3 regions of the Mesorhizobium sp. CO1-1-7 genome follow, and region 2 is predicted to be linked to each of the others. Evidence: riboswitches for the same ligand, from Rfam matches in the RefSeq annotation. Region 2 holds a riboswitch; each other region holds the start of a gene.
What was found. Region 2 has a riboswitch for cobalamin ahead of bluB (5,6-dimethylbenzimidazole synthase). Riboswitches for the same ligand answer to the same signal wherever they lie in the genome.
Positions count from the first base shown of each region.

Region 1: linked by a shared signal. The riboswitch ahead of LB516_RS09200 (DUF1636 family protein) and the one ahead of bluB (5,6-dimethylbenzimidazole synthase) in region 2 are both predicted to bind cobalamin.
Region 3: linked by a shared signal. The riboswitch ahead of LB516_RS28370 (aromatic ring-hydroxylating oxygenase subunit alpha) and the one ahead of bluB (5,6-dimethylbenzimidazole synthase) in region 2 are both predicted to bind cobalamin.

Region 1 is NZ_JAIUHA010000003.1:536,702-542,421, reverse strand. Features, by position in the region: partial or broken gene LB516_RS09210 (cobaltochelatase subunit CobN) at 1-837, opposite strand, end outside; gene cobW (cobalamin biosynthesis protein CobW) at 856-1,893, opposite strand; gene LB516_RS09200 (DUF1636 family protein) at 1,896-2,324, opposite strand; cobalamin riboswitch at 2,362-2,569, opposite strand; gene LB516_RS09195 (winged helix-turn-helix domain-containing protein) at 2,599-3,798, opposite strand; gene LB516_RS09190 (NADH-quinone oxidoreductase subunit A) at 4,133-4,498, shown strand; gene LB516_RS09185 (NuoB/complex I 20 kDa subunit family protein) at 4,489-5,070, shown strand; gene LB516_RS09180 (NADH-quinone oxidoreductase subunit C) at 5,075-5,677, shown strand; gene LB516_RS09175 (four helix bundle protein) at 5,712-5,720, shown strand, end outside.
Region 2 is NZ_JAIUHA010000005.1:47,814-53,533, reverse strand. Features, by position in the region: gene LB516_RS11905 (MFS transporter) at 1-506, opposite strand, end outside; gene LB516_RS11900 (TetR/AcrR family transcriptional regulator) at 627-1,235, shown strand; gene LB516_RS11895 (hypothetical protein) at 1,325-2,308, shown strand; partial or broken gene bluB (5,6-dimethylbenzimidazole synthase) at 2,425-3,030, opposite strand; cobalamin riboswitch at 3,102-3,284, opposite strand; gene LB516_RS11885 (histone deacetylase family protein) at 3,463-4,389, shown strand; gene LB516_RS11880 (exodeoxyribonuclease VII small subunit) at 4,393-4,644, shown strand; gene LB516_RS11875 (DUF2277 domain-containing protein) at 4,736-5,002, shown strand; gene LB516_RS11870 (pirin family protein) at 5,042-5,720, shown strand, end outside.
Region 3 is NZ_JAIUHA010000018.1:36-5,755, forward strand. Features, by position in the region: partial or broken gene LB516_RS28360 (DUF680 domain-containing protein) at 1-168, opposite strand, end outside; gene LB516_RS28365 (DUF680 domain-containing protein) at 237-437, opposite strand; cobalamin riboswitch at 929-1,131, shown strand; gene LB516_RS28370 (aromatic ring-hydroxylating oxygenase subunit alpha) at 1,244-2,491, shown strand; gene LB516_RS28375 (hybrid-cluster NAD(P)-dependent oxidoreductase) at 2,569-3,669, shown strand; gene LB516_RS28380 (PqqD family peptide modification chaperone) at 3,811-4,242, shown strand; gene LB516_RS28385 (serine kinase) at 4,275-5,324, shown strand; gene LB516_RS28390 (glycosyltransferase family 2 protein) at 5,321-5,720, shown strand, end outside.

The DNA of each region.
Region 1 (5,720 bases), on a different contig from region 2:
GTCGAACAAGGTTTCGACGCCGGGCTCGGCGCCGGAAGCGAACGCGGTCGCGGTGACGATCGCGGCGGGTTTCAGCGATGCGATGGCATTTTCGACGAACGCCAGCGACACCGGATCCTTCAGACTGGAAACGAAGATCGGCACCGGTGCCAATCCCCTGGAGCGCAAAGCCTCGGCCAGCGCATCGATCGGGGCGACATCGGCGGCGAGCAGCATCGATCGGTAGAAGAGAATCGGGACAATGGGAGTGCCGCTATTGGAACCGGCCGGCTCTTCCGCGACCCCCAATCCAGCCTGATAGTAACCGGCCTTCGGCACGCTGACCGGGTTGGCGACGGGCGCATCCTGTCCAGCCAAGCCTGCCAGCCTGTGCACCAGCGCGCCCATATTGGCCGGGCCGCCCTCGCGGAAATAGCCGAGCAGGCCGTCCAGTTCGGCGCGGGGCAGCGTCGAGGCTTCGACCAGCCTGAGATCCTCGTCGTGGCTTTCACCGGGAAGCAGCGCCAGTTTGATGCCGCGTTTGCGGGCAATCACCGCCAGTTGGTCGCAGCCATAGCGCCACCAGTCGTAGCCGCCGAGGATGCGCACCAGGATGACTTTGGCGTGGCGGGCGACGCTGTCTATCCAGAGGTCGACGGACATGGGATGGCGCAGGTCGCGCAGTGCGGCCAGCCGCATCGAGGGCAGGCGACCAGCGTCGGCCTTCCACGCCGCAGCCAGTCCGGCGAGATCGCTGTCGGTGAAGGACAGGGCTACGATATCCGCCGGCGCCTGCCTGAGATCGACAGGCTCGGCGAGGTCGTCGAGCGAGGCGGAGGTCGTGGTGAGGATGTGCATCGCGGCCCGGGCCTGAAATCAGCCGGCGAGGATACGTTCGATCGCCGGGCGGTTCAGCCCCTTGAGGCCAATGACGACGAGCCGCGAGCGGCGGTCGTCCCCAGCGGTCCAGGCGCGGTCGTAGTAATGATTGACGCGCGGGCCGACGGCTTGCAGCAGGAGCCGCATAGGTTTGCCGCCGACCTCGACGAAGCCTTTCACGCGCAGCACGTTTTCCTGTTCGGCGGCCGCGGCGACGCGCTTGGCCAATTCGTCCGGATTGGCGATCGAGGGAATGTCGACGATGAACGTGTCGAAGTCGTCATGCTCATGGTCGAAGGCGCCGTCATGATGCGACTTGCGGTTCTCGATGTCGTCCTCGACGGCGAGACCGAGCCCGAGCAGCACCGAGGGATCGACCTTGCCATGAGACGTCGGCACGATCTTTACGGCGCGGGCCGAGTGTTCGTTGACGATGGCCTTGGCGCGGGCTGAACCGGCGGCGTCCATCAGGTCGCTCTTCGACAGGATGATCAGGTCGGCGCAGGAAATCTGGTCCTCGAACACTTCCTCGACCGGGTCGTCATGGTCGAGGCTCTCGTCCTGCGCGCGCTGCGCCTGCAGGGCGTCCATGTCATTGGCGACGCGGCCTTCCGCCAGTGCGGGACCGTCGACCACGGCGATGACGCCATCGACGGTCACGCGGCTCTTCACCGTCGGCCACTGGAAAGCCTGGACCAGCGGTTTGGGCAGAGCGAGGCCCGAGGTTTCGATCAGGATATGGTCGACCTTCGGCGTCAGCGACAGGATCTTGTCGAGCGCCGGCACAAAATCGTCGGCCACGGTGCAGCAGATACAGCCATTGGCCAGTTCGACGATGTTTTCCTCTGGGCAGGTGTCGATGCCGCATCCCTTGAGGATCTCGCCGTCGATGCCGATGTCGCCGAACTCGTTGACGATGATGGCAATCCGCTTGCCGCCGGCGTTTTCCAGGAGATGGCGGACCAGCGTCGTCTTGCCGGCGCCGAGGAAGCCGGTGACGACGGTGCAGGGAACGCGGGACAGAGATGTTGTCATGATCAATCTTTCAGCATGTCGAGGGGAGGGATGCGGGCAACGAGGCCGCGCTTGAGACTGTCGGGCCTGCCCCGCCAGGGAATGAGGCCGTCGCTCGAGGTGGCGAAGAGTTTCGCGCCAGTGACGAGATCGGCGCCGCTGCTCGCGGTCAGATCGCCGAACACATAGCTCCAGCAGCCGTCGCGCAGGATCGCGGCGCTCAGCCGGCGCTTGCAATTGCCGAGGCATTCGACCGTGCGGATGCGAATCTTCTCGCCCGAGGCGGCTTGGCGCGTATCTTCGGCCAAAAGTTCGCCGGCCCGGGGATGGGCGTCGGATCCAGTCTCGTCGCGACAGGAAGCGCAGACAATGACCGTGATGCCGGCCAGGGGATGATCCCCGCCGGACGAAATGTCGGTTGTTTCAGCCGAAAAACTGCTGTCGCGATCCACATCAGGCTCCTTGCCCGGAAAACCCGCCAGGCGATCGGATTCTTGCATTCCAGACGGCAGGTCTCCTGGCTCGCGGGTCATCGCCTTGGGTAGCCGCCTTCCCGGGACAATCCCAGTGGCTTTCGGCCTTGGCTCTTCGCTCACAGTTGCGGGGACAGCCGCGGATTTGGGATTTTCAATCCCGCACCGCATTCCCTCTTGGCTCCTCTCTTTGCCGAGAGGAGACCGTCTGGATGGGATTTAGGCTCTTGCGGGCAGCGGTGTCAACGCGAGCTTACGACACCGCGATGTCGGACAGCGCCGGGCCGAGGTCGCCGGCAGGCGTTATTTCCATGCGCTCGAGGCCAAGCCAGCCCTGCATCTGCTTCAATTCCTCGAAGAGCTGGGCTGCGGTTTCGGGCGGTGCGCCGGGCTCGGCGTAGGCGGCATGGACGCGCAGGACACTGGCCGGCCGGTCAGCCTTGAGGTCGACGCGCGCCACGATCCTGTCGCCGAGCAGGAAAGGCAGGACATAGTAGCCGTATTGGCGCTTGTCGGCCGGCGTGTAGATTTCGATGCGGTAATGGAAGTCGAACAGCCGCTCCGAGCGCGAACGCTCGAAGACGACCGGATCGAACGGCGCCAGCAGAGCGCGGGCCTCGATCTTGCGCGGGATACGGGCGTCCTTGTGAAGGTAAGCCGGCTTGTCCCAGCCCTCGACACGGACCGGCAGCAAGTCGCCGAGCTCGACCAGTTCCTCCAGCCGGCCTTTCATGTCGGCCGGCGAGAGTCGAAAATAATCGCGCAGGTCGCCTGATGTCGCCACGCCATGGGCACGGGCGGAAATGCGCAGCAATTCGCGATGCGCGTCCTCAGGCGTCGGTACCGGCAGATCGAGGATCGCCTGCGGCAGCACGCGCTCCGGCAGGTCGTAAAAGCGCTCGAAGCCGCGCCGGTGCGCGGTGGTGATGCGCCCGGCCCAGAACAGCCATTCGAAGGCGTGCTTGGCATGGCTCCAACCCCACCAGCCACCGGAGCCTTTCTGGCCTTCGAGCGCCGAAGCGGCGATCGGCCCGCGCGCGACGACCTCGCGGTAGATCTCTTCTATATAGGCTGCGTGCTCGCGGCCCCATTTGGCCAGCCCCAGATACATTTCATCGCCTTGCTCGGCGCGCTGCATGCGCCAGCGCATCAGTGGGTAGGTCTCGACCGGCAGGAACGAGGCTTCATGCGCCCAATATTCGAAGACGGTGCGCTTGCGCGTCACGGCGGCGTTGTCGAGCAAAGCGAGGGGATAGGGGCCGAGACGCGAATAGAGCGGCATGTAATGAGCGCGCACCACCGCACTGACGGAATCGATCTGCAACAGGCCGGTGCGAGACAGAACGCGGGCGAAATGGCGGCGGTCCGGCGTGCCGGCGGGGCGGGGATCGAGAAATCCCTGGGCGGCGAGCGCGATGCGCCGCGCGGCGGCAAGCGAGATCTTTTCCTTCATGCGGATGCGTCCCTGATGGACCTGTCTGGCGTCATTGCCGGCGTGATTCCCGTCCATGCTAGCAGGGTTTTGGCGGCAACCCTGTCAGGAGAGAAAAGTGGAGTTAAAAGCGAAGGAAATCAAACAGGAGCGGATGGGACCAGTTTCTCCCGGAATGCCGTCCAGCTCGGTGTTTTGAACAAGGTTTGACTTGCTTCGCTGGAAGTGCTGCGCTAACCCTCGCCGCGTTGCAGCATAGGCCCCTTAAAACGGTTCAGCGGTTAATCTGTCACGCTTCCGCATTAAGGTTCGGTGCTGTAGTCAAAGTGGATTGGCGCCAACGGAAAGCCGCTGCATGAACGCACTTCTCAGTTCGTACCTGCCCATCGTCCTGTTTATCGGCGTGGCACTGGTCGTCGGCCTGGCGCTGCTGGCGGCTCCGTTCCTGGTGGCGTATCGCAACCCCGATCCCGAAAAGCTTTCCGCCTACGAGTGCGGTTTCAACTCGTTCGACGATGCCCGCATGAAATTCGACATCCGCTTCTACCTGGTGTCGATCCTGTTCATTATATTCGACCTGGAAGTTGCCTTCCTCTTCCCCTGGGCAGTGTCCTTCTCGAAGATCGGCATGCTCGGTTTCTGGTCAATGATGGTGTTTTTGGCAGTGCTGACCATCGGCTTTGCCTATGAATGGAAAAAAGGAGCGCTGGAATGGGATTGAACGACAGTTCAGGCACCCTCGTCGCGCCGAAGCCCAAAGGTATTATCGATCCCAACACCGGCAGGCCGGTGGGGGAGGACGATCCCTTCTTCCTCGAAATCAACAATGAGCTTGCCGACAAGGGTTTTCTGGTCACCTCGACCGAGGCGCTGATCACCTGGGCGCGCAGCGGCTCGCTGATGTTCATGACCTTCGGTCTGGCTTGCTGCGCGGTCGAGATGATCCACACCTCGATGCCGCGCTACGATTCGGAGCGGTTCGGTGTCGCGCCGCGCGCGTCTCCGCGCCAGTCCGACATCATGATCGTCGCCGGCACGCTGACCAACAAGATGGCGCCGGCGCTGCGCAAGGTCTACGACCAGATGCCGGAGCCGCGCTACGTCATCTCGATGGGCTCCTGCGCCAATGGCGGCGGCTACTATCACTATTCCTATTCGGTGGTACGCGGCTGCGACCGCGTCGTGCCGGTCGACATCTATGTGCCCGGCTGCCCGCCGAGCGCCGAAGCCCTGCTCTATGGCATTCTTCTGCTGCAGAAGAAGATCCGCCGCACCGGCACGATCGAACGGTAAATCCATGGCCGCCTCCTTAAGCGAACTGTCGACCTATCTCGGCGAGAAGCTGCCTGGCCGCTTCGGCGATGCGGTATTCGCCTATGGCGAGCTCACCGTTCACGTCGAGCCTCAAAACCTGATCGAGGTGATGACCTTCCTGCGCGACGATGCGCGCTGCCAGTTCATCTCGATCATCGATGTCTGCGGTGCCGACTATCCGTCGCGGGCCAAGCGCTTCGACGTCGTCTATCACCTGCTTTCGCCGAAGCAGAATGTGCGCATTCGCATCAAGGTGCAGGCCGACGAGGAGACGATGGTGCCTTCGATCACCGGCGTCTATCCCGGCGCCGACTGGTTCGAGCGCGAAACCTACGATCTCTATGGCGTGCTGTTTTCGGGCCACCCGGACCTGCGCCGCCTGCTGACCGACTACGGTTTCGAAGGCCATCCGCTGCGCAAGGATTTCCCGCTGACCGGTTTCGTCGAAGTGCGTTACGACGACGAAGCCAAGCGCGTCATCTACGAGCCTGTGGAACTGAAGCAGGAATTCAGGAACTTTGACTTTTTGAGCCCCTGGGAGGGAACCGACTATGTCCTGCCCGGCGACGAAAAAGCGAAACAGTGAGTAGGGAAGTAGTGAGTAGTCAGTAGGAGAAAAGTTGGAGCGA
Region 2 (5,720 bases):
GGGAACAGCGCGGCGCTGAGGCCCACAGATAGCGATGCGCCGGCAATATAGACCAGCTCGTCCGCCGCCGACTCGAAGGCGAAGGCGGTGTTCATCTCGGACCGGCCCCGGAAAATCTCGGTCCAGCGCGCCCGCACCATGGCCGGCATGCTTGGCATCGCCGCTGCCAGCAGCGCCGACGCGAACAGCGTCCATACCGGCCAGTCTTGATTGGCCGATGCGATCAGGGCCGCGAATGCGAGCACGGAGATGATGGTGGTGGGTACGACAACCTGCGTCTGGCCGAGGCGGTCGACCAACCTCGATATCTGCGGCGCCAGAAAGGCATTGGCCAAGGCGAATGTCGCCGAAACCGCACCCGCCAACCAGTATTCGCCACGCGTCTGCGACAGCATCGCCACGATGCCGATCGGCGCCATGGCGATCGGCAGGCGCGCCATGAAGCCGGCGGCGGCAAAGCCCCTGGCTCCGGGAGCGCGAAAGATTTCCGAGTAGGGGTTTTGCATGATCCTGTTCCTCGACAAGGGGCGATTCGACAATTACATACGAGACGTATAAGTGTTAAATATAGCATACGTCGCGTATGTCAATTGGCATACGGAGCGTATGTAAGTAAGGCCAGAAGCATGCATCGACCGCGCAAGGAGATGATCGCCGAAACACGCGCCAAGCTGATCGCCGCGGCACGCCAGGCTTTCGGTACCATCGGCTATGCCGAAGCGTCGATGGATGATTTCACCGCGTCGGCCGGGCTGACGCGCGGCGCCCTTTATCATCACTTCGGCGACAAGAAGGGACTGCTTGAGGCGGTTATCGCTGAAATCGACGCGGAAATGGCGGCCCGGGTGAATGAGGTCGCGTCGCGGGCGCCGACCCGCTGGCAGCATTTCGTCGACGAATGCACGACCTATATCGAAATGGCGCTGGAGCCGGAAATCCAGCGCATCATGTTCCGGGATGGTCCGGCGGTGCTGGGCGATCCGGCACAGTGGTCGAATGCCAATGCCTGCGTCGGTTCAATGACCGGTCATCTGACAGCGCTGCAGCGGGAAGGGGTGGTCGTCCCCGGCGTCGACCCGGAGTCGGCAGCGCGGCTGATCAATGGGGCGAGCAGCCAGGCCGCGCAGCGCATCGCCAATTCGCCAGATCCCGAGGCGACATCGAAGATGGTGGTGGCCGCATTCAAGCAATTGCTCGAAGGCCTGCTGAAAAAGCCGGAAGCGCTTTCAAGATGAACCGCCATGGCCGTCCCGCCACTGCCTGCAATTGACAATAGCCGGTTTGAGCGCATCCTCCGCAGCCATCTCTGAGGGGAGATTCGGGCATGTGGGATTTCGATATCGGCAGGTCGGTGTCCATCATGATGCGGACCTGGCCTTTCATTGTCTTTCGCATGATCGTCTATTTTGGGATCACCCTGGCCTACATCGTGGCCACCGGCACCGGCGCCTCCGTCGGCTATGGCGTCGGCCATATTTCCACCGATCCCGACGGACCATTGTCTTTTGCGATGTGGGGTGGCGTGGTCGGTTTCGGCATCGTCTCGATCGCCGTCTACTGGATTCGCGAATACATCCTCTACGTTGTCAAGGCGGGCCATATCGCCGTCATGGTGCATCTGATCGACGGCCATGATATTCCCAACGGCCAGAACCAGATCGCCTACGCGAAAGAGGTCGTGACCGAGCGTTTTGCCGAGGCCAACATCCTTTTCGTCGTCGACCAATTGGTCAAGGGCGCTATCCGCGCCATCACCGGCCTGCTCGGCGGCATCGCGGCCTTCCTGCCCATTCCTGGCCTGAGCGGCCTGGTTTCGTTCCTCAACACGGTGATTCGCCTGTCGTTGACCTATGTCGACGAGATCATTCTCGGCTACAACATCCGCATCAGTTCGTCCTCGCCGTTCGAAACCGCGCGCCAAGGCGTTGTGCTCTACGCCCAGAACGGCAAGACCATGGTCAAGAATGCCGTCTGGCTAGGGGTCATCATGTGGGGCGTGTCGTTCGTGATTTTCCTGCTGATGCTGGCTCCGGCAGCCGCTATTCTTTACGTCATGCCCGGGCAGCTCGCCGGCTGGGCTTTCGTGCTGGCAATCGTCTTTGCCTGGGCTTTCAAGGCGGCCTTCATCGAGCCGTTCGCCATTGCCTGCCTGATGCAGGTCTATTTCAAGACCATCGAGGGTCAGGTGCCCGATGCCGCCTGGGACGCCAGGCTGGCCGAAGCCTCGTCGAAGTTCAGGGAACTCAAGGACAAGGCGCTCTCCACTTTCGGCGGTTCGCGCTGGGGCACGGCCGGCGCGACGCGCTGATCGGCTAGGCTCGCGGGCGCACCGGCGACGGTACCGAGGCGCGCCACTGCTGATTTGAGCAGCGCTTCGCCTTGTCCGCGAAAAGTCTCGCTCATGATAAGCTCGGGCAACGGCAGCCGCCGGCCCCAGCCGTGTGTTTCGAGATCCGGCTTCGGTGCGAATTCGGAAACGCGGCCGACGCAGAGATAGGCGATCGGCGTCACCTGATCGGGAATGGCCAGCAGGCTTTTCAGCGCTTGCGCCTCGATGATGCTGACCCAGCCGACGCCAACGCCCTCGGCGCGTGCCGCCAGCCAGAAATTCTGCACCGCGCAGACCGTGCTGTAGAGATCCATCTCCGGATTGTGCCAGCGCCCCAGCGGCGAGCCTTTCGAGCGCTCGCGGTCGCAGGTGATGCAGATGTTTAGAGCGCTTTCGCAAATGCCTTCGAGCTTGAGCTTGCGGTAGAGCGCCTGCCGTTCTGCCTCGATTTCAGGCAGTTCCCGTTCTCGCGCGGCCAGGAACAGGTCGCGCACTTCCGCCCGCCACGCGGCATCGCGAATGATAATGAAATTCCAGGGTTGCATGAAGCCGACCGACGGCGCGTGATGGGCGGCAAGCAGCAGCCGCGCCAGCACCTCGTCGTCGATCGTCTCCGATGTAAAATGGTTGCGGACGTCGCGCCGTGTGAAGATGGCGCGGTAAACAGCGTCGCGCGCAATCTGGTCAAATCCATCGCCCATTGGAGCGGTCATAGCTTCCGGCATCGCTTGTCCCCTTGCGATTGCAATCGATGTCATCCGCCTGACCATGCGGATGACGATGCCTGCCAGGCCGGTCTTCTGGCTCGGGATCAACCCGCGTCCGGTGCCTTCCCGTCATCGACAGTGGCATTTACCGGCGCGGTCCCCCTCACAGCGTTGGGCACGCCACGGAGTTCAACCGTGTTCCCGATTCTCCCGCCAGGGCATTTGCAGCCAAGTGGAATCACTTGGCGTCGCAGAATGCGGCTAAAACAAACAGACCGGCAGGCACCAGGCAGTAGCGGCAGTCTTACTCCGAAGGGCCGGCGACGCCAATGCCCGCAGCGACATCAATGGACGCAGGTTCGATTTTCCCCAGCGATCAAGCCGCGACGCATGGCCATCACGGCGCCGGGGCACTAGATAGAGGGCATGGCCACCCGTCTCTACACGCACCCGATCTTTCTCGAACACATCACCCCGCCCGGTCACCCTGAGCGGCCCGACCGCCTGCGCGCCATCGAGCGCGTGCTCGACGACGAAGCTTTTGCCGCGCTTGACCGCGTCGAGGCACCGCAAGGCGACGAGGCGACCATCCTCTACGCGCATCCCGCCGATTTCGTCGCGCGTGTCCGCGCCGCCATCCCCGACGAAGGCATTGCCCGCATCGACGCCGACACCACCGCCAGCCCGAAAAGCTGGCAGGCGGTGATTACGGCGATCGGTGCCGCCAATGCCGCCGTCGACGACGTCTTTGCGGGCCGCGCCGACAACGTCTTCGTCGCCGCCCGCCCGCCCGGCCACCATGCCGAAAAGACCACGGCCATGGGCTTCTGCTTCTTCAACACGGCGGCAATCGCAGCGCGCCATGCGCAGAGGAAGCATGGCGCCGAGCGTGTCGCGGTCGTCGACTGGGACGTGCATCACGGCAACGGCACGCAGGATATTTTCTGGGACGATCCCTCGGTGCTCTATTGCTCGACGCACCAGATGCCGCTTTATCCCGGCACGGGCGCGAAGAGTGAGACCGGCGCCGGCAACATCGTCAATGCGCCGCTGGCGCCTCGGACGGGCAGCGAGGTGTTTCGCGATGCGTTCCTGTCGCGCGTGCTGCCGGCACTCGACAATTTCGCGCCGGATCTGATTATCGTTTCGGCCGGCTTCGACGCGCACCATCGCGACCCGCTGGCGGAAATCAATCTGACCGAGGACGATTTCGACTGGGCGACCGGCCAGCTGATGCAGCGCGCCGCAATCCACGGCGGCAACCGGCTCGTCAGCCTGCTCGAGGGCGGCTACGATCTGCAGGGATTGGCATTTTCGGTCGCCGCCCATGTCGGGCGACTGATGAAAGGATGAATGATGACCGGTGAGATCAACGAAGACGTCAAGGCGATGAGCTTTGAACAGGCACTCGACGCACTGGAGAAGATCGTCGATGATCTGGAGCGTGGCGACGTACCGCTCGACCAGTCGATCCGGATTTACGAGCGCGGCGAGGCGCTGAAGGTTCATTGCGACCGGCTGCTGAAGGCCGCCGAGGACAAGGTCGAGAAGATCAGGCTGTCGCGCGACGGCAAGCCGGTTGGAACCGAGCCGCTCGACGCGGACTGAGGTCCGGAGCAGCCTTACCGGTTTTGGACACGATCATCATTGAGGATACAGTTCGTCCCGATTGAAACGGACAAGAGGAGATACGGAAGCGATGTGCAGAAACATCAAGACCCTGTTCAATTTTGATCCGCCGGCAACCAACGACGAAGTCCGCGACGCGGCACTGCAGTTTGTCCGCAAGCTGAGCGGCACGACGCGGCCTTCTGCCAAGAACCAGCATGCGTTCGATCATGCCGTCGAAGCCATCGCGGCATCCGCACGCGAATTGCTCGATTCCCTCGAAACCCACCAGCATCCGCGCAATCGCGAAGAGGTGGCAGCCAAATTAAAAGCAAAAGCGGCGATCCGGTTCGCCTGATATGCCCAAGCGCCCACTGACCGCTGACGAGGAGAGTTCATGAGCTTCTTCCCCGGCAAGGACCCTGAGGCCGGCGATGCCTTCGCCAGCGACCAGATCGAGCTGATGGTTATCCCTAACGCCAAGGACATTGGCGGTTTCGAGGTGCGTCGCGCCTTGCCGACCGCCAAGCGGCGCCTGGTCGGGCCGTTCATCTTCTTCGATCGAATGGGTCCCGCGATCATGCGCGCGGGCCAGGCGCTCGATGTCCGTCCCCACCCGCATATCGGCCTGTCGACCGTGACCTATCTGTTCGACGGCAAGATCAGGCACCGCGATTCGCTCGGCACCGAAATGGTCATTCAACCCGGCGACGTGAACCTGATGACGGCCGGTCGCGGCATCGTCCACTCCGAACGCACGCCGCAGGAATTGCGCGGCGCGCCGATGTCGATCTCCGGCCTGCAGACCTGGTTGGCTCTGCCGGACGGCAAGGAAGAGGTGGCACCGGTGTTCGAGAACACAGCGGCGCTGCGGCTTCCCGAAATCGACGCCGAAGGCGTCAGCGGCCGCGTCGTCATCGGCGATTTCCAGGGGTTGCGGTCTCCGGTGCGGGCCGATTCCGAAACACTCTATGCAGATTTGCGGCTGGCGCCTGGCGCCAGCGTCAAAATCCCGCCCGATGCTGAGGAGCGCGCCATCTACACGCTGGAGGGCGAGGTTTCGATTTCGGGTGATG
Region 3 (5,720 bases), on a different contig from region 2:
AGGCGCCGAGGTGGCCGGAGCCGACTTGCCGATCGACGCGGTGTTCGAATTGTCGGTCGAAGCGGCAGCAGCCTGGTTGGCGCCGTTGGAGCCATAGTTGTCGCTGCCCGCGAAAGCGCTGCCGGAGAGGGCCAGAACGGCGGCGGCAGCAATGAGGATCTTGTTCATTTTAATACTCCTGAATTTGTAGGTCCACCAGCGCGGCAGGGTCACCCGCCGCGTGCCGGGGATGGCTATTAATTGTTGCCGAAGAGGTTGTGGTCGGCGCCCGTCACAGGCGTCTGGGCAGCCGGCTCCGACTTCTTGGTCGAAGCGGTGTAGGAGCTGTCGACAGTGGCCGTGGGGGTCGCGGCGTTCGAACCATAATGGTCGCTGCTAGCGAAGGCGCTGCCGGAAATAGCCAGAAGGGCGGTGGCAGTGAGAATGATCTTTTTCATTTTTGTACTCCAGTATTTTTCCCGTCCGTCTAGCGGCGTGTCTTGGGATTAAATCGCGTCGTTCGGACAGCCCCGATGTGGGAGAGCCCCCTTGCCGTTTCCAATCACGAAGTTGTTCAGCGTGGACCATGACTCCACCACTTGAAATTGTACCAACGCCTTCTACATGTCTTATTTTTCCATTTGATATCAAATAGTTGCATAAGATCACGACCCGATCACCAACTGTGTCGGAAGGCTGGGCGTTCACACCGTCCTGCACGCACCGTCAACAGAAACGAACCGTTCGGTTCGATTTTAGACTCTGCTAATAGTCACTTTTCGAAACCATTAACCCTTTTCCGGCCCGCTGAGGGTCGAAAACGGTGCCCGCGCATCTGGCGAGAAGAGGCGATTCCCCCGCTGCAACCGCGCCGGGACGATCCCGCGTACGTGTCGCGCCGCATGGATGCGATGTCGCTTTCGTGCCGATGTCGCAAACCCTGTCGTGATTAGATCGAGCGATCTCAGGTGCCGCTGCGTGACGACGGAGCGGAGAATTGGGAAGCCGGTTAGATTCCGGCGCTGCCCCCGCAACGGTGGTGGAGTTCAAGTCGCAACGGGAGACCACTGGGCGAAAGCTTGGGAAGGTGTCGCGATGGTCCGCCAGGACAACTCCAGAGCCCGGAAACCAGCCCGAGATCGCTAGAACTCGACTGATCGCGGTGGGCGGTCAAGGGGCGGATGGTGTTGTCCGGCTTTCGCCGGCTTGCGCCCAGTCCTTCCTCCATCACCACCAGTTCAGTCCTTGAAAATGAGGACAGGACATGGACGCGCGCAACGACATGCTGAGGCTTTTGAACGGCCGCAGACAGGGCCTTTCGCTGGAACAGCCCTTCTATACCGACCCGGACTACTTCAAGCTTGACATGGAACTGATCTGGTATCGCGACTGGCTGTTCATCGGCCATGATTGCGAGTTGCCCAAGCCGGGCAGCTTCATCACCGTGCAGATCGGCGACTATCCGGTCGTGCTGGTGCGCGATCAGCAGGGCAAGATCAACGCTTTCCACAATTCCTGCCGCCATCGCGGCAGCCGCGTCTGCAACACCGACAAGGGCATGGCCGCCAAACTGGTGTGTCCCTATCACCAGTGGACCTACGAACTCGACGGCCGGCTGCTGTTCGCCCGCCAGATGGCCGATGGGTTCGACAAGAGCCAGTTCGGGCTCAAGCCGGTCGCCTGCGAAAGCGTCGCCGGCTATGTCTTCATCTGCCTGGCCAAGGAGCCCGCCGACTTCGCGCCGATGCGGGCGATGATCGAGCCCTATCTCCAGCCGCACCGGCTGAGCGAGGCCAAGATCGCCTTCGAGAGCACGATCATCGAGAAGGGCAACTGGAAGCTGGTCTGGGAAAACAACCGCGAATGCTACCATTGCGCGGGCAACCATCCTGAGCTGTGCAAGACCTTCCCGGAAGCGCCGACCGTGACCGGCGTGCAAGGCGCCGACAGCGATCCGGAGATGCTGGCCCACTGGGCGAAGTGCGAAGCTGTTGGCCTGCCCAGCAAGTTTCGCATCGACCCGGCCGGACAATACCGCGCCACCCGCGCGCCGCTGCTGCGCGATGCCCAGAGCTACACGACGACCGGCAAGCGGGCGGTGAAGAAGAACCTGTCCGACAGCGTCTCGGCCGACCGGATCGGCACGCTGATGCACTATCACTACCCGACAACCTGGAACCATATCCTCGTGGATCATGCGGTGACGTTCCGCGTGCTGCCGGTCAGCGCCACGGAAACAGCGGTTACGACCAAATGGCTGGTCCACAAGGATGCCGTGGAAGGCGTCGACTACGATCTCGCCGAACTCACCCATGTCTGGACCGAGACCAACGACCAGGACCGCCGCATCGTCGAGGAAAACGCCTTCGGCATCCTGTCGCCGGCCTACGAGCCCGGTCCCTATTCGGAGCTGCACGAGGGCGGCGTCATCCAGTTCGTCGACTGGTACGCGCGCTTTATCGGCCCACGGCTTTCCGAAGACGGCCGGCCTGCTCTGCGCAGTGTCGCCTAGCGCATGTCGGCCAAAACTGTGCAGCGGCTTTGGGATCACGACACGCCCAAAATGAAAGGTATGCAGGGATGAACGCCATGACTGATCTTGGGCTCTATCGCCACCTCGACCAGATGGCGCCGTGGAACGACAGGCTGCAGGTGCTGGAAGTAACCGGCGTCAGCGACGAGGCGCCCGACGTCAAGACCTTCACCTTCCGCTCCGACAACCAGACCTGGTTCCGCTACAAGCCGGGCCAGTTCGTGACGCTGGAATTGCCGACACCGGACGGCCCGCTGATGCGCACCTACACGCTGTCATCATCGCCGTCACGGCCATTCTCGATCGCGGTGACGGTGAAGGCGCAGGCGGGCAGCGTCGGCACACGCTGGATGTTCGATCACCTGACGCCCGGCTCGCACGTCAAGGCCTATGGACCGGGCGGCGGCTTTTCGCTGCACAGCCACCCGGCGGCGAAATACCTGTTCATCTCGGCCGGTTCGGGCGTGACGCCGATGATGTCGATGCTGCGCTGGCTGAACGACTGCGCGCCATGGACCGATGTCGGCTTCGTCAATTGCGCGCGGCGCCCGGAAGAGATCATCTTTCGCAAGGAACTCGAACTGCTCGGCGGCCATATGCCGGGCCTGTCGCTCGGCTTCATGATCGAGGAGCGGTCGAGCCGCGAGGGCTGGTACGGCCATATGGGCCGCATCGACGCCATCCGGCTGCCGCTCCTGGCGCCCGATTTCCGCGAACGCGAAATCTTCTGCTGCGGCCCCGACCCTTTCATGCGCGCCGTGCGCGGCATGCTGGAGGCCGCCGGGTTCGACATGGCAAAATACCATCAGGAGAGCTTTGCCGCGCCGGCGATGGAGGAAATCCCAGCGCCGTTTGCCTCGCCGGCTGAAGACGGCGCGGCGATTTGCGTCGAAGCCGCGACGCCGATCCGCTTCGCGCTTTCGGATGTCGACGCCGACTGTGTCGCCGGCCAGACCGTGCTGCAGACGGCGCGCGCCTCGGGTGTGCGAATACCGGCCGCCTGCGAATTCGGCCTTTGCGGAACTTGCAAAGTGAAGAAAGTCTCCGGCAGCGTCGAGATGAGCCACAATGGCGGCATCCTCGATCATGAGATCGATGATGGCTTCATCCTGGCCTGTTGTTCCAAGCCATTGTCGCCGCTTGAAATCGAGGCTTGATCCGCCCGGCTTTCGACTGAACCCGGAAATGGTCCCGCGTTGCCGGCAAAGGTTACCTTGCCAAGGAAGACCTGAAAGTTTACAGGCGTTGTTGGTGGAAGCGGTCCTGCTGGCGGGCAGGAAATGCAGGACGGGGCAACAATGACGCATGACTCCCACGCCTATGCGGTAGCGAGCCGGGATATCGTTTTCGAATCTTTCGATGGCGAGGCCGTGGTGCTCAATCTTGCCAATGGCAAATATTTCGGCTTTTCCGATTCCGGCAGCAAGGTATGGCAGGCGCTTTCATCCGGCGCGGACGCCCAGGCTCTGGTCGGGCTGAGCGCCGGCGGCTCGACAATAGGCCAGGCCGAACTCGAACGCTTCATATCGCAATTGCTCGAATTGGGTTTGCTGGTGCGCTTGGACGCGGCGGCGCAGCCTTTGCCGGGCGATTTGCCTGCCGAGCTTGCCGCCACGAACGAGCCGCTCAATGTGAGCATTCACGACGACCTCGCCGACCTGATCGTCGTTGATCCCATCCACGAGGTCGAGGAACCCCTCGGCTGGCCGGCGGTCAAGCAGGCTTCCTGACGGGGCGGCCGCAGCGTGATGGAAGGCGATTGATGCCGCGCGTCACGCTCGAAACCTTGCCGGATTACGCCAGGTATCTCATCGCCGCCGCTGAAGGCGCGGCCGCGTACTATCCGACCATGCGAAAGGTTCGCCTGCCCTGGCTTGAACTGACCGCGCATCTCGGTCACGGCGTGCTTGCCGATGCATTGGGCCATGCTTTCATCGAGCCCGCGCATGATCAGCCGGCACCGTCCACGGGTCGCATCTTCATCGCGCATCCCGGCATTGACGGCATCCCGGAGCCGGCGCACTGGGGCGATGCCCATTTCACCGAGCACGGTTTTGCCAAACGGCTCGCCGAAGCCGGTTTGCGCGGGCACCATTTCCACGACCTGGATTTCTGGCAGGTCTACGATCCGCACCGCCGCGTCGGCGTGCAGCTGATGGCCTCGGCCGATGCCTTTCCGCCCTGGGAGCCGGGAGCACCGCTGCGCGCCTTCCTGCACTGGGAATATGCCGCGCGCGGCATGCGGCTGACGCATGCCGGCACGCTTGGCATCGACGGCAACGGTATTCTGCTTGCCGGCTCGGGCGGGGCCGGGAAATCGGGGACCGTCGCCGCCGGCCTGCTTAACGGGCTCGACAGTGTCGGCGACGACTATGTGCTGATCGATCTCACCGACGGCGTGACCGCGCGCCCCCTTTTTTCGACGTTGAAGCAGGACACGGAAGGTTTCGCCCGGCTGGGCCTGCGGCAGCGGCTAACGGCGCAAGGCCCGCTGAACTGGCAAGGCAAGCACACGTTCCATATTCATGATATCGCGCCTCGGCCGGTGCCCGCCATGCTGGACATCGTCGCGCTGGTGGTGCCACATATCAGCGGAGGCGGAGCAAGTTCGATTATGCCGGTGTCGCGCAGGGATGCCATGATTGCCTTGGCGCCGTCCGGCATCGCCCAGATGCCGGGCGAGCGCGAAAGCGGCTTTCGCTTCTTCAGCGAATTGACGCGCCACCTGCCGTGCTTCCGTTTGTCCCTCGGCATCGACCCGGCAGAGATCGCCCGCACGATCGAGGATTTCCTGACACGAGGCGCCCGGTGAAGCTCAGCGTGATCATGCCTGTGTACAATCGCGAGCGCTATGTCGTCTCGGCGCTGCGCTCGCTCGTGCGGCAGCAAGATGCCGCCGATCTCGACATCATCGTGATCGACGACGGCTCGACCGACGGGTCGCCGGAGGCCGTGCGTTCGATGATGGCCGAGAACCCCTGCATTCGTCTTTTCCGGCAAGAGAACATGGGCGTGACCCGGGCTCGCAACGCTGGTCTCAGACTGCTCACGCCGGAAACGGAGCTCGTGTCGTTCCTCGATTCGGATGATGTCTCGCCTGCGGGACGATTCAAGGCCGATATCGCATGCTTTGACGCCGACCCCGCTCTGGAGCTTACCTATTCCCTGATGATGATGGTCGAACACATCGACGACGATCTGCTGGAAC